DNA from 4 places in the Tardiphaga sp. 37S4 genome. Region 2 is predicted to be linked to each of the others. Evidence: predicted binding sites of a transcription regulator. Region 2 holds the regulator's gene; each other region holds the start of a gene.
What was found. Region 2 encodes PhoB, which activates phosphate uptake and scavenging genes when phosphate is short. Its sites were predicted from a motif close to TGTCATNNANCTGTCAT; they were not measured.
Positions count from the first base shown of each region.

Region 1: LPB73_RS00905 (YdcH family protein) is a predicted target of PhoB. The motif match lies at 4,500-4,516, and genes of this name have one in related genera.
Region 3: ppk2 (polyphosphate kinase 2) is a predicted target of PhoB. The motif match lies at 1,976-1,992, and genes of this name have one in related genera.
Region 4: phnC (phosphonate ABC transporter ATP-binding protein) is a predicted target of PhoB. The motif match lies at 5,059-5,075, and genes of this name have one in related genera.

Region 1 is NZ_CP088008.1:178,032-185,550, forward strand. It holds gene rpsU (30S ribosomal protein S21) at 1-248, opposite strand, end outside; gene aqpZ (aquaporin Z) at 532-1,254, shown strand; gene LPB73_RS00875 (5-(carboxyamino)imidazole ribonucleotide synthase) at 1,281-2,366, opposite strand; gene purE (5-(carboxyamino)imidazole ribonucleotide mutase) at 2,375-2,863, opposite strand; gene LPB73_RS00885 (hypothetical protein) at 2,860-3,039, opposite strand; gene LPB73_RS00890 (hypothetical protein) at 3,038-3,406, shown strand; gene LPB73_RS00895 (hypothetical protein) at 3,433-3,684, opposite strand; gene LPB73_RS00900 (YdcH family protein) at 4,110-4,316, opposite strand; gene LPB73_RS00905 (YdcH family protein) at 4,566-4,751, shown strand; gene LPB73_RS00910 (NAD(P)/FAD-dependent oxidoreductase) at 4,920-6,023, opposite strand; gene LPB73_RS00915 (sensor domain-containing protein) at 6,214-7,519, shown strand, end outside.
Region 2 is NZ_CP088008.1:4,990,656-4,998,174, forward strand. It holds gene argF (ornithine carbamoyltransferase) at 1-111, opposite strand, end outside; gene LPB73_RS23705 (aspartate aminotransferase family protein) at 111-1,349, opposite strand; gene LPB73_RS23710 (GcrA family cell cycle regulator) at 1,796-2,305, shown strand; gene phoB (phosphate regulon transcriptional regulator PhoB) at 2,408-3,112, opposite strand; gene phoU (phosphate signaling complex protein PhoU) at 3,203-3,916, opposite strand; gene pstB (phosphate ABC transporter ATP-binding protein PstB) at 3,945-4,772, opposite strand; gene pstA (phosphate ABC transporter permease PstA) at 4,769-5,614, opposite strand; gene pstC (phosphate ABC transporter permease subunit PstC) at 5,616-6,614, opposite strand; gene pstS (phosphate ABC transporter substrate-binding protein PstS) at 6,762-7,519, opposite strand, start outside.
Region 3 is NZ_CP088008.1:913,778-921,296, forward strand. It holds gene LPB73_RS04385 (xanthine dehydrogenase family protein molybdopterin-binding subunit) at 1-233, opposite strand, end outside; gene LPB73_RS04390 ((2Fe-2S)-binding protein) at 243-704, opposite strand; gene ppk2 (polyphosphate kinase 2) at 1,001-1,927, opposite strand; gene LPB73_RS04400 (hypothetical protein) at 2,167-2,433, shown strand; gene LPB73_RS04405 (methyl-accepting chemotaxis protein) at 2,531-4,231, opposite strand; gene LPB73_RS04410 (hypothetical protein) at 4,294-4,440, shown strand; gene LPB73_RS04415 (YebC/PmpR family DNA-binding transcriptional regulator) at 4,468-5,214, shown strand; gene ruvC (crossover junction endodeoxyribonuclease RuvC) at 5,300-5,827, shown strand; gene ruvA (Holliday junction branch migration protein RuvA) at 5,824-6,441, shown strand; gene LPB73_RS04430 (hypothetical protein) at 6,438-6,938, shown strand; gene ruvB (Holliday junction branch migration DNA helicase RuvB) at 6,935-7,519, shown strand, end outside.
Region 4 is NZ_CP088008.1:4,330,933-4,338,451, reverse strand. It holds gene LPB73_RS20615 (GGDEF domain-containing protein) at 1-1,020, shown strand, start outside; gene zigA (zinc metallochaperone GTPase ZigA) at 1,202-2,413, shown strand; gene LPB73_RS20605 (DUF1045 domain-containing protein) at 2,418-3,119, opposite strand; gene LPB73_RS20600 (alpha-D-ribose 1-methylphosphonate 5-triphosphate diphosphatase) at 3,140-4,327, opposite strand; gene LPB73_RS20595 (chloramphenicol acetyltransferase) at 4,324-4,974, opposite strand; gene phnC (phosphonate ABC transporter ATP-binding protein) at 5,199-6,008, shown strand; gene phnD (phosphonate ABC transporter substrate-binding protein) at 6,121-7,059, shown strand; gene phnE (phosphonate ABC transporter, permease protein PhnE) at 7,140-7,519, shown strand, end outside.

The DNA of each region.
Region 1 (7,519 bases), 1.3 Mb from region 2:
TCGGCGCCAGGACCCGCGCCGAACACCGGCTTCGGCTTCATCGGCAGCAGGCCTTCGCGCTGCAGCTTCTTGCGAGCCAGCTTGCGTGCGCGACGCACAGCCTCAGCCTTCTCGCGAGCCTTCTTCTCAGAGGGCTTCTCGTAGTGACCGCGGAGCTTCATCTCGCGGAAAATACCCTCGCGCTGCATCTTCTTCTTCAGCGCCTTGAGAGCCTGATCGACGTTATTATCGCGAACGAGAACCTGCACGCGGCATCCTCTTTTCAATTGATCGGATTTGAATTTCGGTAAAGTGAAGGGCCGACAAAGGCCATGCCCTTAACCTCAAGGGCGCCGATGTACCAGATGAAATGGCGAATGTCCACCTTGCGGCGCCGTCATTTTAACCTTCTGGGCCGGGAAAATAACCTATTTTTTCCGAATTTTCCCGGGTGGGGATAGGGCAGGTTCCCTGTCTCGACAGGTATTGGAGCACGGACGCATAATTCCCGTGGCGACTCAGCCGGGACGCCGATTACGACCGGAGAGCATCATGAATGGGAAAAAATACGCGGCCGAGCTGATCGGCGCCTTTTGGCTCACATTTGCAGGCTGCGGCAGTGCCGTAATCGCGGCAGCATTTCCGCAGGTCGGTATCGGTCTCGTCGGCGTCTCGCTGGCCTTCGGCCTCAGCGTCGTGACCATGGCCTATGCCATCGGCCACGTTTCGGGCTGCCATCTCAATCCTGCGGTCACCGTGGGCCTTGCGGCAGGTGGACGTTTTCCCGCCGGCCAGATTCTCCCTTATGTGATTGCGCAGGTCGTCGGTGCGGTTGCAGGTGCGGCCGTGTTGTATGTCATCGCCAGCGGCGCTGCCGGTTTCGACCTTGCCAAGGGCTTTGCGTCGAACGGCTACGGCGATCATTCGCCCGGCAAATACAGCATGGTCGCGGGCTTCATCATGGAAGTGGTGATGACCATGATGTTCCTGTTCATCATTATGGGGTCCACGCACGGCAAGGCCCCTGCGGGCTTCGCGCCGCTGGCAATCGGGCTTGCGCTGGTGATGATCCACCTCGTCAGCATTCCAGTCACCAACACGTCGGTGAATCCGGCGCGCAGCACGGGGCCGGCATTGTTTGTCGGCGGCTGGGCACTGCAGCAGTTGTGGCTGTTCTGGGTGGCGCCGTTGGTTGGCGGTGTTCTCGGCGGCGCGATCTATCGCTGGCTGAGTGACGAGCCCGCTGGCGTAGTGGAAGGCAAGGCGGCCACCTGACGAATGAGGCGGTGAAGCCGGCGTCGTTACGTCGCCGGCTTCACCTCAACCACGTGGCCCATCTTGCGGCCGGGCTTCGGCGCGCCCTTGCCATAGAGATGCACGGTGGCGCCGGGGACGGTGAGCCACTTGCCGTAGTCGAGAATATCGTCGCCGATCAGGTTGATCATGGTGACCTGGCCGTGGCGGACGGGTTTGGCGAGCGGCCAGCCGGCGATGGCGCGGATGTGCTGTTCGAATTGCGACACTGAGGCGCCATCGAGCGTCCAGTGGCCGGAATTATGCACGCGCGGCGCAATTTCGTTCACGACAAGCGTCGCGCTGTCCTTACCGGGCACGACAAACAGTTCGACGGCAAAGACGCCGACATAGCCCAGCGCAGTGCCGATCTTCTCGGCGATCTCGCGTGCCTTCGCGGCAAGCGCGTCAGAGATGTGCGCGGGCGCATAGGAGAATTTCAGGATGTGATCGCGGTGCTCGTTTTCGGTGACGTCGAAACATTCGACGTGACCGTCGGCGCCGCGTGCAGCGATGACCGAAACCTCGCGTTCGAACGGCACGAAGGCTTCAAGGATCGCGGAATTGGTGCCGAGATCCTTCCAGACCTGATCGAGATCGTCACCCTCGCGGATGATTGCCTGGCCCTTGCCGTCATAACCGAAGCGACGCGTCTTGATGACAGCTGGCAGACCGATCTTCTTGACCGCTGCATGAAGCTCGCCAGCGTTCGCAACGCCTGCGTAACCGGCCGTGCCGATACCCAGTGACGTTACAAAATCCTTCTCGGCCAGACGATCCTGCGTGGTCTGCAGGATTGTCTGTGCGGGCAGAACCGGGCGCCGCGCGTCGAGGATCATCGCGGTGGCGGCCGGCACGTTCTCGAATTCGTAGGTGATGACGTCGCAATCACTGGCGAACAGTTCGAGCGCCTCGACATCCGCATATTCAGCGCATGTCGCGTTCTGCACGACATCGAAAGCCGGCGAATCCGGATCCGGTGAAAAAACCTGACAGCGGAGGCCGAGGCGCGCTGCGGACATCGCCAACATGCGACCGAGCTGGCCGCCACCGAGAATGCCGATCGTATCGCCCGGCTTGAGAACCTTCGTCACCACAGCGCTCACGCCGCACCTTCCGGCTTTTCAGCCACGGCATCGGTCTGCGCCTTGCGCCAGGCGGCGAGCTTTGTCGCCAGTGCTGTATCGTGCAGCGCCAGCACGCTCGCTGCGAGCAGTGCCGCATTGATCGCGCCGGGCTTGCCGATGGCCAGCGTGCCGACGGGCACGCCGCCCGGCATCTGTACGATCGAATAAAGCGAGTCGACGCCGGATAGCGCCTTGGATTCCACGGGCACGCCGAATACCGGGAGTTCCGTCAGCGCCGCGGCCATGCCGGGCAAATGCGCAGCGCCGCCGGCACCGGCGATGATGATCTGGAAGCCCGCTGCCTTGGCGCCCTTGGCGAATGCGACCAGCCGGTCCGGCGTGCGGTGGGCCGAGACGATGCGCGCCTCATGGGACACGCCGAGCGCAGTCAGCGTTTCGGCGGCGTGGCGCATGGTTTCCCAGTCCGACTGGCTTCCCATAATAATGGCGACGGGCGCGGTCATTCCGTATTTTCTTTCGCGAATCCAGAAAGATAGGCTGGAAATACAATGTCGTCCCCTTGCGTGGCAAGGAGCGTGGCAAACATGATCTCGTCTTGGTGAAGACTGGCAAGCCTTGTAACAAATCCCATGCAAAAGAAAACCCGAACGCCTGCTGCAAAGTCGGTCAAACGTTCCATGAAGCCGGCAGTTCGGGGTTCCAAGGCGTTGGTGTCGCTGCCGAAAAGCCGCGCGTCGGCGGTAGCGCTCACGATTCGGCGGCTGGAAGCGCAACTCACACAGGCCGAGGCGAAGATTGCCGAATTGCGAGCTTCGGCGGAAACCGACTTCCTGCTCGACATTCTCAACCGCCGTGGATTTGCCCGCGAGCTGACCCGCGCCGTGGCGATCGACCAGCTCACTTTCGTCTTCCGCGACATCAACGTGTCGGCTGGCGCCTCTGCAGGCGTCGCACTGCTGGGTCCCGATGTCGATGGCGAAGCCGCGTTGGTTCAGGCCGACAGGGCGATGTATGTGCGCAAGACCGCGCGACGCGCGAAAGTGTAGTTAGTCGATTGTCGGCGTTGGCGCCCTTACAGCGCGCTGAGGTCGTTTGGCACTTCGCCAAAGGCGCGGATCACCTGGGCGTCGCCGAACTCGCCGATCATCGGATCGCCGGTACGGCTGAAGGCCAGTGCGCCGATCGAACCTGGCGCACGGGACAATAGTTCGGCGCGGCGGATGGCGCCGGATGCGCTCTGACATTCCTCGGCGGCACCGGCGGCCGGCGAACCAGAGTCGTCGTGTAAGAAGGGCAGTGCGACATAATAGGTGATATCGGCCATGGTGCCCTCACGAGTCGATTGATCTCGGCACGAGAATGTTCTTATTTTGTTCTTATTGTCAAGTTTCGACAGCGCCTCGTTTGCAGTCGCCCCATTCCGCTCCTGTCAGGCCGCAATAGCTGGCTTGCGCGTTGCGAGCGTCACGTCGGCCAGCGCGAGCGCCATGGCGATCAATTCGCGGAGCCCAGCAGTTTTCACCGCGCCACAATGCGATGCTGGCCAGAATTAAGTCTGGCTGTCGTGCCTACGATGCCGCGCGAAAAGAGCGGCGGCCGTCGCGAAGCAAGGTTTTGACGACGGGCGAGTTCAACGCCCAGCCTGCTGCATTCACCGCGAGTTAAAGAAAGCCGATCCATCGATCATCGCGCGTTGAGTTCGCAGTCCTGGCCGTTCTTCAACCCACAGCCACAGCGCGACGCGTTGTCTCAGGCAATAATATCCGGGGTGATCTGGTCTTCGATAAAGGAGATCCGGTCTTTCAGCTGAAGCTTCCTCTTCTTCAACCGTTGCAGTCGCAAAAGATCGGGTGCCGGTGAATGTTGCAAGGCATCGATAGCGGCGTCGAGGTCGCGATGTTCCTGCTGCAATCGGGCGAGTTCTAACGGGAGTTCGCGATCTTCGTCGTCGTTCATGTTTCTAGCTGACTGGATTCGCAAGTCATTTGCGAGGAATTTCTAGGATGACTATCGCCGGTGCAGGCGCACCACGCAAGCCGTCCGGTTCCATGTTTTTGCGGCGCGATCAGGTCACGATTCGTTTCGCACGATACCTGAAACTCAAAATACACTTTTCAATACCCATCGACAGATGTCCACTGTCATGTAGAATTCATCGTCCAACCGAACGTATCCTGAGGTTCAATCCTACCGAGGAGTTTTCGAATGGCACTACAGGCGCATCTCGTCGAACTGGAACGCAAGCACAAAGTTCTCGAAAGCGAATTGCACGAAGCGCTCGTGCACCTGTCTACCGACGATCTCCGCATCGTCGAACTCAAGCGTCGAAAACTGATGGTCAGGGACGAAATCCAGCGTCTCAAAAATGGGGCCAGCGAAACGGTGCACTGATCAACGGCTGCACTGATCAGCGAACGATAAATCACAGCATCGACATCGCCGTCTACGTCACTGCTTTCGCGTAGGTGCGATGACGTCTTCCCCTCATCCCGCGATAGGTTTGCGACGAAGCTCCAGTATTCGGTTGGCCTGGATCGCTTCGCCTGCAACCTTTCGCGTTCAATGTCCCGCCATCTCAGCCACGTAGTCCGCGATGGCCAGCGATGATGTCAGCCCCGGTGACTCGATGCCGAACAGGTTGATAAGGCCCGGCACGCCATGGGTCTGGGCACCCTGGATCATGAAATCCTGCACCGCGACTGCGGGCGGCACGATCTTCGGCCGCATTCCTGAATAGCTCGGCATTAATGCGCCGTCCGGCAGACTTGGCCAGTAGCGCCTGATAGCCGGATAGAACCTCTCTCCGCGTGCCGGATCGACCGTGTAGTCGATGTGATCCACCCACTCGACGTCAGGGCCGAAACGCGCCTGGCCGGCCAGATCGAGCGTGAGATGCACGCCGAGGCCGCCCGGTTCCGGCACGGGATAGATCAGCCGCGAGAACGGTGCTTTCGCATTGCAGCTGAAGTAGCAGCCCTTCGCCAGATAAGCGGGCGGTATGAGGTCGAGCGGCATGCCGTCGAGCATGCGGGCGATCGCGGTTGCGGACAGGCCTGCGGAATTGATCAGCATGTCGCAGCTGAGTGTCATCGGAGCCTCGCCGCCGACATCCAGTTCGAAACCGTCGGCGGTGACCCGGCCACGTTCCAGGGGAGCGAGGAATGCGAAGGCCGCGCCGGCGGCTTCCGCTTCACCGCGCAGCGACAACATGTAGCTGTGGCTATCGACGATTCCGGTGGAGGGGGACAACAGCGCCGCTTCGCAAGCCAATGCCGGCTCCAGCGCCCGTGCCTCTGTCCCGGATAATTGCTCGAGATCAGCGACGCCATTGGCTTCGGCATGCGCTTTGATCGACGCCAGTTTGGCGATCTCCTCCGGACGTGTGGCGACGATCAGTTTCCCGGAGTTGCGATGTGGGATGCCGCGATCGCGGCAATAATCATAGAGCGCCTGTTTTCCAGCGACGCAGAGCCGTGCCATCAGGCTTCCGGCCGGATAATAGATGCCGGCATGGATGACCTCGCTGTTGCGCGACGAGGTCACGGTACCAATCGCGTCCGCGGCCTCCAGCACGATGACCTCGCGTCCCGCTTCCGCCAGTCGCCGGGCGATCGCAAGACCCACGACGCCGGCGCCCACCACCACGCATTCAACCTTGTCCATGTCGCGTCCGATAGTTTGCTGCGCCGGTCAGCTGCGGTTCGACCTTGCGCATGTGGCGCATTAGTAAAACATTAAGCATCACAGCTAATTACCACCAAATTTCGCCGCATTCTGCAGGTGCGACGATACGCATTTACCTGATCCACATACCTGTAACCAAACACTCACGCTGCGAATACGCGGGTGTGTAATGACTGGCAAGATCGGGCGATCAGACAGCAAGGCGGCAGTGTCCGTCATCGCAGTCGCGTGCCTTCTCGGCAGCATTGCCGGAGCCCACGCAGAATCCCCGGCGGTTCATTATATCAGTGAACTCGACCCGCAAATGATCTGGCAGATCCTCATCGGTGGATTTGTCGCGCTGGCATTTCTCGCCGCCATTGTGCTGTGGGTCGCCTCGGCGCTGCGCAATGTGCGTCGCGAGCAGCATCGTCGCAATGCGTTTGTCGGTTCTGCCCTCAATCATCTCGGCCAAGGCATCGTGATGCTCGACGACCAGAAGCGGGTCGTGTTTTGCAACGATCGCTATCTTGAGATCTACGACCTGACGCGCGCCGACATCACCAAGGATATTACCGGTCCAGAATTGCGTGAGTTACGCCGCCAGCGTGGCAAGCTCGATCTGGCCACCCAGAGCTTCTACGAGCAGACTGTTTCCGCCGGCGAGTACATTGCCGAAATGCCCGGCGGGCAATCCGTTCACGTCAAGTTCAGCCGGCTTCCCAATGGCGGCGCCATTGGCATTCATGAGGACTGCACCGAGCAGCGTTTCCTGCAGCGCGAGCTTGCGACCACCAAGCAGTTCCTCGAATCTGTCCTTGATCATGTCCCGATCTGCGTCGCGGCCAAGACCATTGACGATGGCCGCTATATCTTCGCCAACCGGGCTTTCGAGACCTTCTCTCGGCTCTCGCGCGATAAGATCGTCGGCAAGCGACCGGATCAGATATTCTCCGCACAGTCTGCGAAAGCGATTGCCGAAGCCGATGCCCTGGCAGTGGAAACGCGCAGTCAGTGTCGCAGCGAGTTCAATGTGGAGATTGGTTCAGACCTCCGCACGCTGGATAGCAATCGCGTGATTGCCTTTAACGAACGCAATGAGCCGGCATTCCTGATTGCGCTGTTCGAGGATGTGACCGACCGCAAGTCGCTGTCCAAGGAACTGGAGAACGCCAAGAAATTCCTTGAGACCGTGCTCGACAACATTCCTGTGTCGCTGATGGTGCAACAGATCAGCACCGGTCGTTATCTGTTCGCCAACCGCGGCGCAGAGGTCATTTTGGGTCGCAAGCGCGAAGACGCTATCGGTCTGACCGTTCCCGAAATGCTTCGCCCGGAAGAAGCGAAGCTGATCGTCAGCCGGGATCAGGCAGCGATCAGGGGCCGAACACCGATTGCGGAAGAGCATCCGATCAGCACGCGCGATGGATTGCGGCTGTTCCTGACCCGGCGGGTCACAGTGCTCGACGAAGCAGGCGAGCCGCAATATCTGATCA
Region 2 (7,519 bases):
ATCCCGCCCTTTCAGCTTCGCCTTCATGGCGGCAGCCGCGTTCATGATATTGCGCAACTCGCTGGCCGGCACGGCCGTGAGATCGAGGAAGTGCCGCGGTGACGTGCTCATCACGCGGCTCCCTGCGTCTTTGCAGATGCCTTGGCGGATGAGCCGAGGGCCACGCAGGCCTGTTCCAGCCGCTGCACGGCCTGCTCGATCTCGGCCTCGCTGACGATCAGCGGCGGCAGGAAGCGCACGACATTGTCGCCGGCGCCAACCGTCAGCAGCTTCGCGTCACGCAATGCGGCCACGAGATCGCCGGCCGGCACGACAGCCTTGAGGCCGATCAGCAGACCTTCGCCGCGCACTTCGCTGAGCACATCAGGATGGCCGTCGACCACGCCCGCGAGTTTCTGTTTCAGCAACAGCGACATCTTCTTCACATGGTCGAAGAAGCCTGGCTTCAGCATGATATCGAGCACGGAATTCGCGGCGGCGACCGCCAGCGGATTGCCGCCGAAGGTCGAACCATGGGAGCCGGGCGCCATGCCTTCGGCCGCTTCCGCCGTAACGAGGCACGCACCGATGGGGAAACCGCCGCCGAGCGCCTTGGCCAGCGACATGACATCCGGCGTCACGCCGATGCGCTGATAGGCGAACAACTCGCCGGTGCGGCCCATGCCGGTCTGCACTTCGTCGAAGATCAGCAGGATGCCGTTCTTGTCGCAGAGTTCGCGCAGCGCGCCAAAGAACGCGTTGCTCGGCGCACGCACGCCACCCTCACCCTGCAGCGGCTCGATGAGAATGCCGGCGGTGTTCGGACCGATCGCCTTCTTCACGGCTTCGATATCGCCGAGCGGCAACTGATCGAAGCCGTCGAGCGGCGTGCCGTAGCCTTCGAGATATTTGGCAGCGCCGGTCGCCGCCAGCGTGCCGAGAGTGCGGCCATGGAATGCGCCTTCAAAGGTGATGATGCGCGTGCGCTCGGGGTGGCCCTTGGAGAAATGATAGTGGCGGGTCACCTTGATCGCGCATTCCATCGCTTCCGCACCCGAATTGGCGAAGAACACGAAGTCGGCAAAGCTTTGTTCGCACAACCGCGCGGCGAGGCGCTCGCCGTCCGGGCTCTTGAACAGGTTCGACATGTGCCAGAGCTTGGTGGCCTGCTCCTGCAATGCGGCGACCATATGTGGGTGCGCATGGCCCAGCGCGTTCACGGCAACGCCGCTGGTGAAGTCGAGATAGCGCTCGCCATCGGTTCCAATCAGCCACGCGCCTTCACCGCGCTCGAAAGCGACATCCGCACGCGCGAAAACAGGCAGCAAGTGAGCCTGAGAGAGGGGCGAAGACGTTGCGTTGCTGGTCATAACCGATCCGATCGAAAAGACTGCGGCCGCGTCGATGACAACTGTGCGAAATCGAACAACGGACCCTAGAAACGAAACGTGCCGCCCTTCTCGGGCGGCACGTGGGCATTATTCTATGTGTGCTGTGAAGACTGTCAACCGCGCACTGCGGCTTTCGAGTCACACGGAGTCGCAGAAAAAGCCGATTTTGCAGCTTTATTTGCAGAAGCATGTGGACGCGGCATGCCCGACTCTTGCGCGCGAGTCACGGCATATTGTAGCTTTTGCCTCGTCGGATACGACATCTCGTGCGGCGGTAGATCCTTTTGACACATCCAGTGCGGCGTAACAGCCGGACGCGAAATTCGCGCCCGGTGAGCGCTAAAGGATTCTGACCGCAGGGATTTTTGAAGTCTCAACTCGCAGCGCTGCCCGGTCAGGCCGGCGCTCACGAAGGGAAAACGGCGATGACGGTAATGACATGGACCGACGATCGCGTCGAACAGTTGAAGAAACTCTGGGAAGGCGGCCTTTCCGCCAGCCAGATCGCTGCGGAACTCGGTAACGTGACCCGCAACGCCGTGATCGGCAAGGTTCACCGCCTTGGCCTGTCCGGCCGTGCCAAGAGCCCCTCCTCGGCAGCTCCGCGGCAGCGCAAGGCGCGCCCGGCGCAGCAGATGGTACGTGTCGCCCGCCCGATGGCACGCGGCAATACCGCGCTGGCCCATAATTACGAGATCGAGGCCGAGCCCGATCCGATCGCCTATGACAACATTGTGCCGATCAGCCAGCGCCTGTCGCTGGTCGAACTCAACGAAGCCACCTGCCATTGGCCGATCGGCGATCCGTCGAGCGCGGACTTCTATTTCTGCGGCGGCAAGGCCCTGGCCGGCGCCCCCTATTGCGCACATCACTCGCGCATCGCCTATCAGCCGGCAAGCGACCGCCGCCGCGCGGTGCCGAAGCCGACGCGCTGAGCTGGAAGATATCCAAGCCAAAGAAAATGCCCGGTGATGAGCCGGGCATTTTTTTGTTTGGGGCTTCTAACCTCTCCCCGCTTGCGGGGAGAAGGAAGATACCTACTCCGCCGCCTTGTCGAAGCGGTCATCCAGCGCGTAGCCGGCGCCGCGCACGGTGCGGATCGGATCGGGCTCACCGGCGGGGTTGAGCAGCTTGCGCAGGCGGCCGATATGCACGTCGACGGTGCGCTCGTCGATATAGATGTCGCGGCCCCAGACGCTGTCGAGCAACTGCTCGCGGCTGAACACGCGGCCCGGATGTTCCAGGAAGAACTCCAGCAGGCGATATTCGGTCGGACCGAGATCGATCGGACGGCTTGAGCGCACGACGCGGCGCTTGTCGCGGTCGAGTTCGATGTCGCCAAACGCCAGGACGGTGGCGAGACGCTCGGGAGCTGCACGACGGAGCAGGCCCTTCACGCGGGCCAGGAGCTCCGGCACGGAGAACGGCTTGACGATGTAATCGTCGGCACCGGTGGCGAGACCGCGAACGCGCTCGCTCTCTTCGCCGCGCGCCGTCAGCATGATGATCGGCAATGCCTTGGTTTCGGGCCGTGCGCGCAGGCGGCGGCACAGTTCGATGCCGGACAGGCCCGGCAGCATCCAGTCGAGCACCACGAGATCCGGCACCCGCTCCTTCAAGCGGGTATCGGCATCGTCGCCGCGAGCGACGGTTTCAACATCATAGCCTTCGGCGTCGAGGTTGTAGCGAAGAAGCGTCGTGAGGGCTTCCTCGTCCTCCACCACCAGAATGCGTGCATTCACAGCCATATGGTCAATATCCTCAGTGACGTCCGAAAAGCCTTTAGATCATGATCCTTGCGGAAGACTGGCTTCCACTTCCCGGATCATGCTTCAGACCGTCGGCGTATTCGCGAATGTGGTCATGTCGCCCTTCGGGCGCTTGTCGAGGATTTGCTGGCCCTCGATCATGTAGAACACGGTTTCCGCAATATTGGTGGCATGGTCACCGATCCGCTCGATGTTCTTGGCGCAGAACATCAGGTGGATACAGAACGAAATGTTACGCGGGTCTTCCATCATATAGGTCAGGAGTTCGCGGAACAGCGAGGTGCAGATCGCGTCGATTTCCTCGTCGCCCTTCCACACCGTCATCGCAGCGGGCAGATCGTGTGCGGCATAGGCGTCGAGCACGGCCTTGACCTGGGTGGTCACGAGGTCGGTCATGTGCTCGAGGCCGCGGATCAGCTTCAGCGGATGGAAGTCGCTGTCGAGTGCATTGACGCGCTTACCGATATTCTTGGAGAGATCGCCGATGCGTTCCAGATCGGTGGCGACGCGCAGCGCGCCGACAATCTCGCGCAAATCGACAGCCATCGGCTGGCGTTTGGCGATGGTCAGCACGGCGCGCTCTTCGATTGTGCGCTGCAACTGGTCGATCTCGGAGTCAGTGGCGACGACGCGCGCACCGAGCGCGACGTCCCGGCGGATCAGCGCATCGACGGATTCGACGATCTGCCGTTCCGCGAGGCCACCCATCTCGGCGACGAGACGGGTCAGCTCCTGCAGATCGTCGTCGAAAGCCTTGGTGGTGTGTTCAAAAGCCATCTCAAATTCCTCCCGCGAATATGTCGCGTCAGCCGAAGCGGCCGGTGATGTAATCCTGGGTGCGGCGATCGGTCGGCGACGTGAAGATCTTGTTGGTCTGATCGAACTCGATCAACTCGCCGAGATACATGAAGGCCGTGCTGTCGGAGACGCGGGCAGCCTGCTGCATGTTATGGGTCACGATCGCGATCGTGTACTGATCCTTCAACTCGTCGATCAGCTCCTCGATCTTCGCGGTCGAGATCGGATCCAGCGCCGAGCACGGCTCGTCGAACAGGATCACCTCCGGCCGCACCGCGATGGTGCGCGCAATGCACAGGCGCTGCTGCTGACCACCCGACAGGCTGAGGCCCGACGCGTTGAGCTTGTCCTTGACTTCGTTCCAGAGTGCACCGCCGCGCAGCGCCCTCTCGACGCGAATGTCCATCTCCGACTTGGAGATCTTTTCGTAGAGGCGGATACCGAAGGCGATGTTTTCGTAAATCGTCATCGGGAACGGGGTCGGCTTCTGGAACACCATGCCGACGCGGGCGCGCAGCAGGTTGAGATCCAGCTTCGGATCCAGAATGTTCTGGTTGTCGAGCATGAGCTGACCTTCGGCGCGCTGGCCGGGATACAGATCATACATGCGGTTGAAGATGCGCAGCAGCGTGGACTTGCCGCAGCCCGACGGGCCGATGAATGCGGTTACGCGGTTCGCCATCAGCGTCAGGTTGATCTTCTTCAGGGCGTGGTGTTCGCCATAGTAGAAGTTCAGGTCGCGCACGGTGACCTTGGGACGGGTCTCGCCCTGCAGGGCCGACGGCGGCGGCATCGAGACGGAAGGAACGCCAGACGACACAGAAAGCTCACTCATTTTGCTGTCCTCTCGGCGCCGAGAATGCGCGCGCCAATGTTAAGGGCAAGTACGGTCAAGGTGATGATCAGGGCACCGCTCCAGGCGAGCTGCTTCCAGTACTCGTAGGGGCTCTGCACGAAGTTGTTGATGGTCACCGGCAGGTTGGCCATCGTCTTGGTGAGATCGAGGCTGAAGAACTGGTTGCTCAGCGCGGTGAACAGCAGCGGCGCCGTTTCACCTGCGACACGCGCCGTCGCCAGCAGCACACCGGTGATCAGACCGGCGCGGGCTGCACGATAGGCGATCCGCTTGATGACCAGGGAGCGCGGCAGGCCAAGCGCCGAGGCCGCTTCGCGCAGCGGGTTCGGCACGAGACCAAGCATATCTTCAGTGGTGCGAACCACGACGGGGATCACGATCACGGCAAGCGCAAGCGAACCGGCGAGAGCCGAGAAGCCGCCCATCGGAACCACCACCGCACCATAAACGAACAGGCCGATGATGATGGACGGGGCCGACAGCAACACGTCGTTGATGAAGCGGATCACCGAGGTGAGTTTGTCGTGCTTGCCGTATTCCGCGAGATAGGTGCCAGCGAACAGGCCGAGTGGCGCGCCGATGCCGACACCGATGACGGTCATGATGATCGAACCGACGATGGCATTGAGCAGGCCGCCTTCCATGGAGCCGGGCGGCGGCGTGTTCTGGGTGAAGATCTGCAGACTGATGCCGGCGATACCGTTGTAGAACAGCGTGAACAGGATCAGCGCGAGCCAGGTGACGCCAAAGAGAGCGGCACCCATGCAGAGCCCACGGATGATCATGTCGTTGCGACGGCGTGAAGCGTAAATCGGGTTCATATTAGTTGCCCGCCTTCTTTTCCAGACGCAGCAGCATCAGACGCGCTGCCGAGAGCACGAAGAATGTCAGCACGAACAGCAGGAGACCGAGCAGGATCAGACCCGATTGATGCAGACCGTCGCTCTCCGCGAACTCGCTGGCGATCGCTGCCGAGATCGTGGTGCCCGGGCCAAAGATCGAGCCTGTGATCCGGAACGAGTTGCCGATGATGAAGGTCACCGCCATCGTTTCACCGAGCGCACGGCCGAGCGCCAGCATGACGCCACCGATCACACCAACGCGGGTATAGGGGATGACGACATTGCGGACGACTTCCCAGGTGGTGCAGCCGACGCCGTAAGCGGCTTCCTTGAGCACCGGCGGCACCGTCTTGAACACGTCGACCGAGATCGAGGTGATGAAGGGCAGCACCATGATGGCGAGGATCAGCGACGCGTTGAACAGCGAGAGATAGGACGGCGGGCCGGCGAAGATCACGCCGAGGACCGGGACGCCTTCGAAGGCGTTGATCATGAATGGCTGCACGTGGTTGGCCAGGAACGGGCCGAGCACGAAGAAGCCCCACATGCCGTAGATGATCGAAGGAATACCGGCGAGAAGCTCAACCGCCATGCCGATCGGGCGGCGCAGCCAGTTCGGGCACAGTTCGGTGAGGAAGATCGCGATGCCGATGCCGACCGGGATGGCGATCGCCATCGCGATCACCGAGGTGATCAGCGTGCCGTAGATCGGGCCGAGCGCTCCCAGCACCGGCGGATCAGCCGACGGTGCCCAACGCTGCGTCGTCAGGAACGAGAAGCCGAATTCTCGAAGCGCGGGCCACGCACCAACGATAAGCGACAGAATGATGCCGCCGAGGATAAACAGAACGGACAGAGCCGAGATGCGGGTGATCCAGTAAAACGCCTGATCCCCAGTCTTGAAGGCATTCAAAGCCTTCGCACGATCATAAGGTCCGGCAGCGTCCATCGAAGAGCTCTGTACGGCCATGTCTGCCACGCCAGTCCCCTGTAATTGTTACAATACCCCAAAACGCATTGCCCTGGAGGGGCTTGTCAGGGCGCGAAGTCAGAAGAGAAGAAGAAAGAAATTCAGCCCTGCAGCAAACGGAGGAGAGATGCCCCTCTCCCCCGCCCACACACCAGATCAGCTCTTGATGTCAGCCGACCAGGTCTTTTCGATCAGTTTGACGACCGAGTCCGGCATCGGGATGTAGTCGAGCTCTTCGGCAGCCTTGTCGCCCTTTTCGAACGACCACTTGAAGAACTTCAGCGCTTCAGCCGAGGCCGCCTTGTCGGTCGGGGCCTTGTGCATGAGGATGAAGGTCGCCGCAGTGATCGGCCAGGACGCTTCGCCCGGCTGGTCGGTGAGGATCACGTAGTAGCCGGGAGCCTTGGCCCAGTCGGCATTGGCAGCAGCAGCCTGGAAGGCCGCGACGGTCGGCTGCACGGTCTTGCCAGCCTTGTTGACGAGGCCGGCATAGGTCAGCTTGTTCTGCTTGGCGTAAGCATATTCAACGTAACCGATTGCGTTCTTGGTCTGACCGACGTTGCCGGCAACGCCTTCATTGCCCTTGGCGCCGACGCCAACCGGCCACTCGACAGCCGTACCGGTGCCGACCTTGGTCTTCCAGTCAGCCGAGGCCTTCGACAGATAGTCAGTGAAGTTGAAGGTGGTGCCCGAACCGTCCGAACGACGAACGACAGTGATGGCAGCCGAAGGCAGCTTCAGCTTCGGGTTCAGCTTGGCGATGGCAGCGTCGTCCCACTTGGTGACCTTGCCGAGATAGATGTCGCCGAGCACTTCGCCGGAGAGAACCAGCTCGCCCGAGGCAATGCCTTCGAGATTCACGACGGGAACGATCGCGCCCATCACCATCGGCCACTGAACCAGGCCGTCCTTCT
Region 3 (7,519 bases), 2.0 Mb from region 2:
GGCATCACCAGTGTCGTCTTGCCGGTAGTGTCGATGCGGATGAAGGCGTTGGGGGCGAATTTGCCCTCCGTCGTATCGGGAGGTTGCGTCGGCTCATTGGCCGCGCGGACCGGAAGCTGGAAGGCAAACATAAAGCCACCGGCAAAGGCGCCAGCGAGCAGATTGCGCCGTGACAGGCCAGAAGGCTTGTTTGCAGGACTGGCCGCGACAAGCATGTTGTCTGCAAGTTTCATGACCGACTCCTAGGTTTGCCGTTCGGAGGCAGCATGCTTGATGGCTTCACGCACCCGGACATAGGTGCCGCAGCGACAGATATTTCCGGCCATGGCGGCATCGATGTCAGAATCGTCTGGGGTCGGCGTAGAAGCGAGGAGCGCGGCCGCCGACATGATCTGCCCGGACTGGCAGTAACCGCATTGAATGACTTCGAGATCGAGCCAGGCCTTCTGCACCTTGGCGCCGACCGGTGTGGTGCCGACGCCTTCGATTGTGGTGATGGCGCGTCCGCTCACCGCACTGACCGGCAGCAGACAGGAGCGCACGGCCTTGCCGTCGACATGCACGGTGCATGCCCCGCATAGCGCAACGCCGCAGCCGAATTTTGTGCCGGTCATGCCGAGAATATCGCGCAGCACCCAGAGCAGGGGCATGTCGTCTGGTGCGTCGAAGGACTTCTGCTCGCCGTTGATATTGAGATTTGCCACAGTGAGACCCCCGTTTGCTCGACTCGATGATGCAATGGCGAATGGTTCGTCATCGACCAACGACGGTACTATAGGCGTACGGTCATCATTTCAAAAGCAGCAATAAGATGCAGCAGGACTATACATTGGTTTGTATGTCGCGCGAGCGTGTCTGTCGGATAAATCGCGGTAAAATCTGCGCGACGTCATCCGACGCCCTCTTCGTGGGCGTCGGATGACTTTTATTCAAAAGAATATTGCGGTTGCGTTAGGCTCGGCCTGCCCGAAAAACGTTACGCAATCTGCCGACTGTGGGGCTAGTACCGCTCCGGCACATACATTTCGGCTGGCACCGGCGTGCGGTGATAGTCGGGATTGCGCACGCGTGCAGGCAGGACCACGGGCGGATGCTCGACCTCCTGATAGGGAAGCTGTTCGAGCAGATGCGCGATGCAGTTCAAGCGCGCCTTCTTCTTGTCGACGGCCTGCACCACATGCCACGGGGCTTCCGGAATATGCGTATGCTCGAGCATCGCTTCCTTGGCTTTGGTGTATTGCTCCCAGCGGGTGCGCGCCTCGACATCCATCGGGCTGAGCTTCCACTGTTTGAGCGGGTCGGCGATACGCATCGAGAAGCGCAAGTGCTGCGCTTCGTCGGTGATCGAGAACCAGTATTTGACCAGGATGATGCCCGAGCGCACCAGCATGCGTTCGAATTCCGGCACCGAGCGGAAGAATTCCTCCACGTCATCTTCGGTGCAGAAACCCATCACGCGCTCGACGCCGGCGCGGTTGTACCAGCTACGATCGAACAGCACGATCTCGCCGCCGGCGGGGAGATGCGAGACGTAACGCTGGAAGTACCATTGGGTGCGTTCGCGCTCATTCGGCGCGGGGAGTGCGGCAACGCGGCAGACGCGCGGATTAAGCCGCTGGGTGATCCGCTTGATAACGCCACCCTTGCCAGCGGAATCGCGACCCTCGAAGATCACCACGACCTTGAGCTTGTTCTGCTGCACCCAGCTCTGCAGCTTCACCAATTCGCCCTGCAGGCGGAACAGTTCCTTGAAATAGAGGCGTCGCTCGATGGTCTCCGCCGGGCTGTGGTCGGACATTTCGTTGGTCAGGGCGTCGAGACGATCGTCGTCGATCTCGAGCTCGAGTTCTTCATCGAAGCCGTCCAGCATCTCTGCACGAATGCGGTCGTGGATTGCTTGCGCGTCGTCGAGGGAATGTTCGGTCATGGCAGCTCCGCTTGTATCGAATGGGTTCACGGTTATGGACCGATGCAAATGTCAGCGGTGTGACACTGCCTCCCAGGCCCGGGGCGAATGGGCAAATGGGCCCCAATGGGTCTCGCCGCCGCTGTCCATGCAGGACGGGGTACCGCAAGCCGAAATTCAACTACGCGTGATTGGCGCTACCTTGAGAGCCAAGCGTGCGCATCTGAGGTCGCGGGGCTCGTTGACCAAGGACAAATGTGATGAATAAATTCATTCTGTTGGGCGCCGCTTTACTGATCGCCGGCACTGCGAGCTGGACCGCGCAGGCCAAAGACGGGCATAGCGCTGCCAGCAAGCATCGACGGATCATGTCCTCTCACGCGCGGTATGAGGGAAGCGCCCCCGTAACGGTCTATCGCGGATTTGGTGCCGGCCCCGGTTCATATGGATACAGCGCGCCATATGGATATGGCGGCGGTTCATACGGCGGAGATGACAATGCGGAAGGCCGAACGAGCGGCGGCTAGGAGGGCTTGGCAGTTTTGGCTGCTAACCCACTCGCAGACGGAATATGCGGCGCTGCGCCAGGTCTCAGGTGGCAGCGCAGCGCCGTGTGCAAACCCATCATAACTTGTACGCCGTGCGGAAGCCGCCCCAATGGCGTCCCTGTATGCGCACAGGCACGTCGATCTCGCGCATCATCACGGTCTGACCGTTGCCCATGTCGCGGGCATAACTCTGGATCAGGTAGGAACGTGTATTGCGACCGGCGGCCAATCCAGCCGGATCGTTGAAGATGCGGCGGTTGCGGCAGTTGGCAGTGTTCCAGCTCGCATCGCCTGGGCGCTGCGGCTTCGAATAGATGCTGTTATGCACCGGTAGATAGCCGTTGCGGTCGATCATGGCGCAGAACGCCATGCGGGTGTCCTTGGCCAGAAACGCGTCCTGGAATTCGGGCAGTGCGCGATCGGCCCAGCCGAGAATCTTTGTCCGGTACTGTACCGGACTGGAGCCAGGGATTTCGACGTAGTTGTCGTCGAACATGTCGTCGATACTGATAGCACCGGATGCAATACCGTCGGCAAAGATCTTGTTGAGCAGTGCGCCGGCGTCGATGGCGCGGGTGACGAATTCGGTGTTCTCGTCATGGATCGCCCATAGTCGGTCTTCGATCCGGCTGATGAGAGCCCCGTCGGGCGCGACGAACAGTGCCTGTGCGCCGGCGGGGGAATGTTCGGCAATGCGCAGGCGGCAGGGGCCGACCTCGCTGAGTTCAGCAGCAACGATGTCGTGCAACGGAAGCCGGTTCGCGTCCGGTCCGCCGATGAGAATGCCGTCCATCGAGATTTCATAGACCGGCGCGCTGATCTGGCCGCCGCGTGCCTGAAGATCGACGTTGAGGTGACATGGCAGCTTTTCGCGTCGTCGCTCGTCTTCGCGCTCGCTTTGTTTGAGCAGTACCGCGCAGCGCGACTTCAGCCGTGAGGCAAACATCGTGACGGCCTGGCCGGCCTGCGCGACATGCTCGCCATGGGCAGCCGCTTCCTTTGCAGCGCTATCGATTTCCGCGGCACTGTTGCCGACCGAGACGATGAATTGCGAGGCGGTGGTGGCGTTGTGCGACATCTCGCTGGTCGTTGCGTTCTGCTCGGCGACCGCGCCGTTGACATTGGCAAAAACCGGGCGGATCGCGTCGATGGCGGTGGAGATGCGATGCACCGCATCGACCGAACTCGCTGCGTCGCGCTGCAGGGTGTCGATCTTCTTCCTGATCTCTTCGGTGGCGTTCTGAGTCTGCACTGCCAGCGCCTTGACCTCGGTGGCGACGACCGAGAAACCGCGGCCTGCAGCGCCGGCGCGTGCCGCCTCGATGGTCGCGTTCAGCGCGAGCATCGTTGTCTGCCGGGCAATCTGCGCGATCAACTCCAACACATTGCTGATTGCAGCGGAGGAGTCGCGCAGGCGGTCCACATTGGCGCTGGCTTCATGGGCGGCGGCGCCGGCCTCGTCCGCGAGCCGGCTGGCATCGCGCACCTGGGTGCCGATGCCCTCGGCCGAATGGGTGAATTTGTCGGCGGCCTGCGCAAAGGTTGTGGCGGTGGATTGCGCGGCGCTGCTGCGGTCGGCCAGCACGTCGGTGCGGGCGCGGATGGCGGAGAGGGTGGCGGCGGTCGATTCGGCGCCGCCGGCGACGGATGTCGCGGCACGCTCGAGCTGGCGGATAAGCGCGCCCAGCTCGAGTTCCAGCAACTCAAGGATGTCCCGAGCGGTATCTGGTTCAGGATGCTGCGGTGCCACAGAAGGTGCTGTGTTTTCAGCAATCATCACCACTTCAGCCGCTTCCGGCCGCCGCTTGCGGAACAGTCCAAACGCCATCGGTGACCCCAATGAATACAATCTATGCGGGTAACCTTGCACCTCGGCGTGAAGTGATGGTTAAGGTCGGTCGCGGTATTGCGAAGATCTGCCGGATTCGGCTGCAAATTTTTGATTTTGCCGATTTCGCGGCCTATAACCCCGCGCCGCAGCCCTAACTACCCTGACGCTTCAAGAGAGACCGCATGGCCGGACATTCCCAATTCAAGAACATCATGCATCGCAAGGGCCGGCAGGATGCCCAGAAGTCCAAGCTGTTCAGCAAGTTGGCGCGCGAAATCACCGTCGCTGCCAAGATGGGGACGCCCGACCCGTCGATGAATGCCCGGCTGCGCTCCGCCGTGATAGCCGCCCGGCAGGAGAACATGCCGCGCGACAACATCGAGCGCGCCATCAAGAAGGCGATCGGTAGCGACGGCGAGAACTACGATGAAATCCGCTACGAGGGCTACGGCCCCGGCGGCGTCGCCGTCATCGTCGAGGCGCTGACCGACAACCGCAATCGCGCCGCCTCCGACATCCGTTCCTACTTCACCAAATCCGGCGGCAATTTGGGCGAAACCGGCTCAGTTTCCTTCATGTTCGACCATGTCGGCGTGATCGAATATGACGCCGACAAGGCCTCGGCCGATGACATGCTCGAAGCCGCCATCGAGGCTGGCGCCGACGACGTCGTGTCGGGCGAGGGCGGCCATGAGGTCTATGCCTCGCAGGAAACCTTTCGCGAAGTTGCCAAGGGACTGGAAGCCAAATTCGGCGAAGCCCGCAAGGCGGCGGTGATCTGGAAGCCGCAGAACACGCTCTCGGTCGATGACGAGACCGGCGAAAAGCTGATCAAGCTGATGGACCTGTTGAACGAGCATGACGACGTGCAGAACGTCTATGCCAACTTCGAGGTGTCCGACGCGCTGATGGCCAAGATGGGCGGCTGAGCAGGGGCTCAGCTTCCCTCTCTTTCCTTTGGGACGGCTTCGCGTTTCTATTTCGTTCCCTGCCCTCCGGCGTTATCCCTGTGGGATGACAAACCCTCCGATTCGCCCTCCTGTCCGTATCATCGGCATCGATCCGGGCCTGCGCCGCACCGGCTGGGGCGTGATCGAGATCGATGGCAACCGGCTGACCTATATCGGCTGCGGTTCGGTGGAACCGCCGGACAATCTGCCGTTGGCAAGCCGGCTGCTCGGCATTCATGAAGGTCTCGCCAAGATCCTCGGCGACTTCCAACCGGCCGAAGCTGCGGTGGAGCAGACCTTCGTCAACAAGGACGGCGTCGCGACGCTGAAGCTCGGCCAGGCGCGCGGCATCGCCATGATGACGCCGGCGATGTTCGGCATTGCCGTCGCCGAATACGCGCCCAATCAGGTGAAGAAGACCGTGGTCGGCGCGGGCCACGCCGACAAGAACCAGATCCAGGTGATGCTGAAGATCCTGCTGCCGAAGGCTGAGCCGAAATCCGCCGATGCGGCCGACGCGCTGGCCATCGCCATCACCCATGCGCATCACCGTCAGAGCACGGCACTGCGCCTCAAGGTCGTCGGCGCGTGATCGGCAAGCTCAAAGGCCTGATCGACAGCTATGGCGAGGACTATGTGATCCTCGACGTACAGGGCGTGGGTTATCAGGTGCATTGTTCCGCTCGCACGCTGCAGGCACTGCCGCAGGCGGGCGAAGCTGCGGTGCTCGCCATCGAAACCTATGTCCGCGAAGACCAGATCAAGCTGTTCGGATTCCGCAGCGATATGGAGCGCGAATGGTTTCGCCTGCTGCAGACCGTGCAGGGCGTTGGTGCCAAGGTCGCGCTCGCCGTGCTCAGCACGCTGCCGCCGGCCGACCTCGCCAACGCTATCGCGCTGCGCGACAAGACGGCCGTGGCGCGCACGCCGGGCGTCGGTCCTAAAGTGGCCGAGCGCATCGTCAGCGAATTGAAGGACAAGGCGCCGGCCTTTGCGTCCGTCGATCCGGTGGTCGCGCAACTCGCCGGTGCGATGGACGACAACCGCGCACCAGGCGCCGTCAGGGATGCGATCTCCGCGCTGGTCAATCTCGGCTATGGCCAGCCACAGGCGGCGGCCGCCGTCGCAGCCGCGTCGCGCAGCGCAGGCGAGGGTGCGGAAACGGCGCAACTCATCAAGCTCGGGCTGAAGGAATTGGCGAAGTGAGCCTGGCCAGAATCGCCCGTGTGATCGGCATTGTCGCGATCTTCGGTATTGTCGGTTCGCTATCCGTGGCTGCGCTCGTATCGTTGCTCGTCGTCGGTCTGGGTGCGTCGATCCTGCAATTGATTTTCTCTGTCGCCGATCTCGATGGTTTCAGATCGCTTGTCTCGATTGCACTGTGGCTGCTGGCATTCGTTGCTGCATTGGCGGCGCTGCTGCCGTCGCTCGGTGCCGGCGTCGTCTTCGCGCTGTCGGCCGTCTATGCCGGACAAAACGCGATCTGGATGGCGTGGCTTGCTGCGGCCGTCGGCATTGCCGGCTTCATCGGGTTTGGAATGTTCGTTCAGCCCTCGGAATCGTCGGCGGTGATTTTGCCCGGCGTTCGATCACTCACGCAGGCGCTGTCACTGTCCGCATTGCTCGCGGGCATTGCCGTGATTCCAGCCAGCCTGTGCTGGTGGTTCGCGCGGCCGTTGCACCGTGGTAACGTCGCATCATGAATACGCCACCCGATCGCATGGTTACACCTGAGCGCCGCTCCGACGATGTCGGTGACACCACGCTGCGCCCGCAGTCGCTGTCCGACTTCGTCGGCCAGGCGCAGGCGCGCGCCAATCTGCAAATCTTTATCGATGCCGCCCGCAAGCGCGGCGAGGCGCTGGATCACACATTGTTTGTGGGGCCGCCCGGCCTCGGTAAGACCACGCTGGCGCAGATCGTGGCGCGCGAGCTCGGCGTCGGATTTCGCGCGACATCCGGTCCCGTCATCGCCAAGGCCGGCGATCTCGCGGCATTGCTGACCAATCTCGAAGAGCGCGATGTGCTGTTCATCGACGAGATCCACCGTCTCAGCCCTGCAGTAGAGGAAGTGCTCTATCCCGCGATGGAGGACTTCCAGCTCGATCTCATCATCGGCGAAGGCCCTGCGGCACGCTCGGTGAAAATCGAACTATCGAAATTCACGCTGGTCGGCGCGACCACCCGTGCGGGTCTGCTGACGAATCCGCTGCGTGATCGTTTCGGCATTCCGCTGCGGCTGAATTTCTACACGATCGACGAGCTCGAAAAGATCGTCACGCGC
Region 4 (7,519 bases), 660 kb from region 2:
CACGTCGCTATTAGTTCTGCAAATCCATGGTTCTACGGGTTGAGCGCAGCCGGAGTGATCGTCACGATCTTCCGCGTGGCCACCGAAGGCGTCTATCATCGCAGTAAGGGTCAACGCAGCTTCACAATCGCCGCGGCCGAGCGATGGGAGCGGCTTTACGCGTGGAGCAGCTACGTCTTCGCAGGGCTGATCGGAATACTCGGCGCAGCAACCTTCTGGGCGAAGAATCCGGCTCATCAACTCCTGGCGACCGCGTTGGTGTTCGGCTATGCGGCCGGCATCGTCTGTCGGATTTCCGTCCGGCCGGGGATCGCATTGCCTGCCTTGATGCTGGTCGCCTTGCCGACGGCGTTCGCGGCGCTCGCCCGCGTCGATAGCAATCTGGCTTTCTATGCGGTGATCCTGATCGCGTTCCTGCTCGGCAGCTTCGAGACCGTGCGTTTCATCTATCGGCAGAATATCGAGCAGATCTCGCTCAAGCACGAATTCTCGACCCTCGCGCGGCACGATGCGCTGACGGGCCTGGCCAATCGGCTTGGCTTTCAGGAGCGCCTCGCGATCATCGCCGCGCGCGCCAGGGCGGTGGGCTGTCTCATTGCCGTTCACAGCGTCGACCTCGATCGGTTCAAGGAGGTCAACGACGTGCATGGCCATCCCGTGGGCGACGCGCTGCTGCAGGCAGTCGCGAGCCGGCTCAGCGGAATTTTGCGCGACGGCGACTTCGCGGTGCGCATGGGCGGTGACGAATTCGTCGTGGTGCAATCCGTCGTCGGCAATCGCGAGGAGGCCATGTTGCTGGGCCGCCGCATCATTCGGACGCTCTCGGAGCCGTTCGTCATCGATGACCTGGAACTGACCGTTGGCGCCAGCGTCGGCATTGCTATTGGCCGCGAGGGCGACGACCCCTGCGATCTCACGCCTGCCGCGGACCGGGCGCTTTACGCCTCGAAAGCCAGCGGTCGAAACCGTGTGACCTTTGCCAAGCCGGTGGATGCCGAGACAATCGCGCGGGCAGGCTAGCGTCCACGCAATGAGCGTGGGCTGAGCCGCGCCAGATAAGATTTTCTGCAGATCGGAAAAGCCGACAACGCATCGACGGGATCCGCGCTAGCGGGTTGACATGCGCTAGATATGTAATGTTATAACGTTACATACGAGAAGAGTCCAATGTCCCGCACCCTCAAAAGACTGTTCGATCTCGATGCAAAAACTCCCCGTCACAGTCTTGTCCGGCTTCCTCGGGGCTGGAAAGACAACTTTGCTAAACCATGTGCTGAACAACCGTCACGGCCTGAAAGTGGCGGTGATTGTGAACGACATGAGCGAGGTGAACATCGATGCGGCCCTGGTTCGCGATGGCGGTGCCAACCTGTCGCGGACGGATGAGAAGCTGGTCGAGATGACCAATGGCTGCATCTGCTGCACGCTCCGCGACGATCTGCTGAAGGAGGTGCGTGCGCTCGCCGAGAGCCGGCGGTTCGATTACCTGCTGATCGAATCCACCGGAATTGCAGAGCCGCTGCCGGTGGCCGCGACTTTCGATTTCCGTGACGAGAACGGCGACAGCCTGTCGGACGTGGCGCAGCTCGACACCATGGTGACGGTGGTCGATGCGGTGAACCTGTTGAAAGACTATTCCTCGACCGACTTTCTGCAGGACCGCGGCGAGGCCCTCGACGGCGACAAACGCACGCTGGTGGATCTGCTGGTGGAGCAGATCGAATTCGCGGACGTCGTGGTGCTGAACAAGGTCAATGACGCGACGCCCGAGCAATGCAACAGCGCGCGCAAGATCATCTGCGCACTCAATCCCGACGCCGATATCATCGAGACGAATTTTGCCAATGTGCCGTTCGATCGCGTGCTCGATACCGGCCGTTTTGATTTTGAAAAGGCGCAGCAGCATCCGCTCTGGCACAAGGAGCTCTATGGTTTTGCCGACCACGTGCCCGAGACCGAAGAATATGGCGTGACGAACTTCGTCTATCGCGCGCGACGGCCGTTCGATCCCATGAAGTTTCAGGCCTTCCTGCGCGAGAGCTGGGCCGGCGTGATCCGCAGCAAGGGGCATTTCTGGCTGGCGACGCGGCCGCAATGGGTCGGGGAGCTCAGCCAGGCCGGTGCCATCGTGCGCACCGAGGGCATGGGATTCTGGTGGGCCAATGTCCCCGTCGATCGCTGGCCGGACGATCCGTATTGGCGGCAGTCCCTGAAGAAGAACTGGAACGAGATCTATGGCGACCGGCGTCAGGAGATCGTCTTCATCGGTTCCGACATGGATGAAAGCGATATCCGTCGTCGGCTCGATGCCTGTCTCGTGCCTGGCAAGCCCGGCATGGATATCGCCGGTTGGGCCAAGCTCGCCGATCCGTTTCCGGCCTGGAAACGGGCCGACGAGATGGCATCCTCGTGACGCGTCAAGTCGCCGTCAGCGGCGCGTGACGCAGCACCTGGAAGCGCGACGTCGCAGATGTCTGGTGGAACAGGCCGATGCGGTCGATCCGCAGTGAGGTGAGATCAAGTGTCGCGAACCGCTGCTGCAGCATCGCCAGTACCGCGGCGCTGCGCTCGGGTGCAAGCCGTCCGGTCAGCGTCATGTGAAAGCGGAAGTCGTCGCGCACATAGGGATAGCCGAAACGATCCAGCTGCTCGACCTGCCGCGGCGTCAGGTTCTCCGGTTTGCGGCGCGCGCGATCGCTGGGCGTCATCGGTGCGCGGAACACCTCGAATCCCTCAACGCAGGCCTGAGCCAGTGTGGAAAGTTCAGCAGAGGGGGCATCCGGCACCACAGCCGTGAAGCCGCTGATGATACGAACCACAGGCGAGATTTCCGGGATGGCGCGGGGCATTCGCGCGAAGTCATCGAAGGCTGCGATCAGGTCGGCTTCGGTGGCTTCCGCCGCCAGCGAAAATGGTGCCTTCAGCGTGGCGTGAAAGCCGTATTTGCGCGGGTCCTTGATGACAGCCGGCCAGTCCGGCGCCTGCATGATGAGATCGCCGGGCACCAGCACGTCATTGCCGGTGAAAGGATCGTAACCGAGGGTCTCGGCGCCGAAGCGGGCGAGGGCACTGTCGGCGTCGGGGGCGTAATAGAGCGCGTAGCGCGGGAATTCACTCATGGCCGCACCATAAAGCCGCGTTACGCCGCGGCAATGGCTTTGCGTTGCATGGCACGCGCCGGCTGCAGGCGCGTGGCATCGGTGAGATGCACGAGCTTGCCCTGTGCGATCACGGCGACGATGCGGGGACGCATTGCGGTGCTGTCATCGACGAGCAGGAGATCGGCGCGGCGCCCGCCCGCGATCTCGCCGCGGTCGGTGAGCCCGGCAGCCCTAGCTGGTGCGGACGAGATCAGCGCCCAGGCCTGCGGCAGTGACAGGATACGATCCTCGACCAGCCGGAATGCGGCCAGCAATTGCGCGGGATAATAATAGTCCGATGCGAGGATCGAGCAGAGGCCCTTGGCGATCATGTCCGACGCCTTGGTCCAGCCCGTGTGGCTGCCGCCGCGCACCACATTGGGCGCGCCGAACACGATGAAGTCATCGGCCGCGGCTGCGGCCTTGGCGGTCTCTTCATTGATCGGGAATTCGGCGATGTTGACGCCGAGCTTGCGGAAGTCATCGCGCATCGCAGGCGTCGCGTCGTCGTGCGAGAGCGTCGGCACGCCGGCAGCGCTCGCCGCTTTGGCGAGGCGGGCAATCGAGGCAGGCACCTCATCGGCGCGCGACAGCACGCGATCGACCAACTGGTCGAAGGCATCGCTGCTGAGCCCGGTACGTTCGACCATCCGCGCGCGCTTTGCCGGCTTTGAGATGCCGGCGATGTCCATATGATCGTTGAAGGCGAGCAGATCGATGCGGCCGGCCTGCAGCCAGCCGACGATCTCATCTTCGGCGTCGAGATTGAACGTTTCCTGCCGCAGATGGAAGCGCGTGTCGGAGGCGAGCTTCGGCCGCAGCGTCTCGATGGCATCCAGCAGCTTGCGGGCGTTCTCCGCGCCGCGCAGGCCCGGCTCCCAGGACCACGTGGTGCCGTGAAACACTGTGGTGATGCCATTGGCGATGGCCTGCCGGTCGCTGTCGATCAGCGCGATATCGACCGGGAAGTCGACGCCGGGGCGCGGCATCAACTGCCGCTCGAAGGCGTCGCCATGCAGATCGACGATTCCCGGCAGCACCAGCAGATCGGAGGCATCGAGGCCGAGCGCGCCATGGGGCGCATCCGATCCGATGTCCGCAATCACGCCATCCCCAATCTGCAGCGAAGTCTCGGCGATGTCCTGGCCGAGCAAAGTGCGTCCGCCGTCGATGAAAAGTCCAGTCATGTCACTGCCATCTGCCTGGGCGCCTTGACGCCTTTATACTTGCTCAGGAAATCCTCGACCGGGAGCTTGCGGAAATCCGGTAGCGCCTGTCGTAGCATCTCGTGGTCCCAGTTCCACCAGGCGAGGTCCATCAGCCCGTCTTCCACGGCTTCCGAAAATCGTCGCCGCACCGGCCGCGCCGGATTGCCGGCGACGATCGTATAGGGGGCGACGTCCTTGGTCACGATGGCCCCGGCGGCGATCACCGCGCCGGTGCCGATATTGCGGCCGGGCAGCACGATGGCGCCATGGCCGAGCCACACATCGTGGCCGATAGTGCAATGATGTTCGCTTCGCCAGGCAAAGAAGTCGGCGTCGTCGCTTTCGCCGGGGAAGTAGGCACTGGCGCGATAGGTGAAGTGCGCCTGTGTCGCCCGGTGCATCGGGTGATTGCCGGGATTGATCCGGATCATCGCCGCGATCGAGCAGAACTTGCCGATCGTCGTGTAGGTGATCTGGCCGTCATTCACGACATATGAATAGTCGCCCATCGTCACTTCATTGAGGATCGTGCGCGCGCCGACTTCGGTATAGGCGCCGAGCTCGGTATCGACGAGTTTCGCGGTGGGATCGACCGCTGGCGTGAGCGAGAGTTGTTTTCCGGCCATGTGACGCTCGTGCGACGGAAGAGGAATCGGTGGGTGATATATCAGAGTGTGCGCTGGCGCGCGGGCACCTCTTCGGTCGGTTTCGTGACGGTGTCGTGACATCAGCATGAATTCGGGCGTCCTTTTCCCGCAACGACGATAACCCGTATGCGCAGGGCACATGTCACATCATTGTTAAACGCGGGCGTTACCGGTGGCGATGTTTATTGTCATTGGAGTGCCTCATGCTGGTGGTGGATAAGCTGACGTGCCGTTTCGGCGCCAAGGCTGCCGTCGATAACGCGTCGTTCGAGATCAAGCCGGGCGCATTCGTCGGCGTGATCGGCCGTTCCGGTGCCGGCAAGTCGACCATGCTGCGCATGATCAATCGCCTGTGCGAGCCGACCGAAGGCCGTATCGTATTTGATGGCACCGATGTTACCGCACTCAAGGGCCGCGATCTGCGCAAGTGGCGCGCGCGCTCGGCGATGATCTTCCAGCAGTTCAATCTCGTCGGCCGTCTCGACGTGCTGACCAATGTGCTGATGGGCCGTCTGGCCGAGATGCCGCAGTGGCGCTCGCTGACCCAGATGTGGCCCGAGGACGACCGTGCGCTGGCGATGTCGGCGCTGGAGCAGTTCGACATGGCGCAATACGCCTCGCAACGCGCGGATCAGCTCTCCGGCGGTCAGCAGCAGCGCGTCGCCATCGCCCGTGCACTGGTGCAGCAGCCCGACATTATTCTCGCGGATGAGCCGATCGCCTCGCTCGATCCGCGCAACACCCGCATCGTCATGGATGCGCTGCTGCGGATCAACAAGCACTTCGGCATCACCGTGATGTGCAACCTGCATTCGCTCGATCTGGCGCGCACCTATTGCGATCGCCTGATCGGCATGTCCGCCGGCCGCGTCGTGTTCGATGGCGCGCCGTCCGCGCTCACCGAGCATATCGCCCGTGAACTCTACGATCTCGAAGCCGATGAGGTGATGGGATCGGCGCATATGCCGACGCCTGTCCGCGTTCCCGAATACGGTGTTGCTGCCGTCGCGTGATTGCAGTGCGTTGAAATTATCGCGGTGACGTCATCGTAACGATGGCATGGCCGCGATAGACGCGCCTTCTACCAAGAAAAACGTTTCACCTCAGATCAAAACAGGGACTGTCATGATCAACCGTCGCTCCATTCTGCTCAGCGCTGCGGCGCTGGCTTTCGCCGCCACCTCGGCCTCGGGCCAGGATTACAAGGCCAAGTATCCGGAACTGACCTTCGCCATCATCCCGGCGGAAAACGCCTCGGGTGTCACCGAGCGCTGGGCGCCCTTTGTCGCCTATCTGTCGAAAGAACTCGGCGTGAAGGTCAATTTGCGCATCGCCAATGACTACGCAGCCGTCATCGAAGGCCAGCGCTCCGGCAACATCCACATCGCCAGCTATGGTTCGGCCTCGTTCGCGCGCGCCCGCCTCACCGGCGTGAAGACCGATGCCTTTGCCAACGACATCAACATCGATGGCTCGACGGGCTATTACTCGGTGTTCTTCGTCAAGGCGAACAGCGCTTACAAGACCATCGATAATCTGAAGGGCAAGAACCTCGGTCTGGTCGATCCGAATTCAACCTCCGGCAACAACGTGCCGCGCTTCGAGCTGGACAAGATGGGCATCTCGGATGCCGACACCTATTTCAGCAAGGTCGTATTCACCGGCAGCCACGAAAATGCGCTGCTGGCGCTGTCGCAGGGCACGGTAGATGTCGCCGCCAACCAGTGGACCAACGACAACGACTCGACGTTGCAGCAGATGCTGACCAAGGGCATGCTGAAGAATGCCGACGGCACGCCGATGAAGAAGGAAGATTTCCGCATCATCCACAAGTCGGCCCCGATCATCAACGGCCCCTATGCCTATAGCTCCGACCTGCCGGAAGAGCTGAAGGTCGCCATCGCCAAGGCCTTCGTCGATGCACCGACCAAGGACAAGGCGGCTTTTGATCGCCTGTCGGACGGCCAGAAGAAGGGCTTCCACGCCGCGACCACCAAGGATTGGGACGCGACCATCGACCTGATCAAGTTCGTGGACGCGCTTCGCAAGAAGAAGGCGTCCTGATCGCCAGACGATTGAAGGGAGCCGGATCAGAAATGGTCCGGCTCCTTTTCTGTGTTTGATCCCAGATAGGCCCGCACATCATGTCCGCCGCCGTTTCCATCCTTCCGGCTCCGCAGCTCGCTGCGCTGAACGACGCCTATCGCAAGGCGGTGGCACGCCGGCGGTTGCGCACGCTGTTCGTTGTGGTGGCTTGCTTTGCAGCGCTGTTCGTCGCGGCGCTGGGCGCCGAGGTTAATCTCAGGACCTTCATCGAGAAGATCGGCAACTTCGGCAGCTATTTCGATCGCATCTTCACGCTTGAGGCCGGCACTCGCGTCTGGACCGACGTCAATGAATGGTTCTGGGGTTGGAAGAAGTGGCTGTCGCTGCTCGGCGAGACCGTGCTGATCAGCTATGTCGGTACGCTGATCGGTGCCGTGCTGGCCTTCGGGCTCAATTTTCTCGCGGCCGAGAACACTGC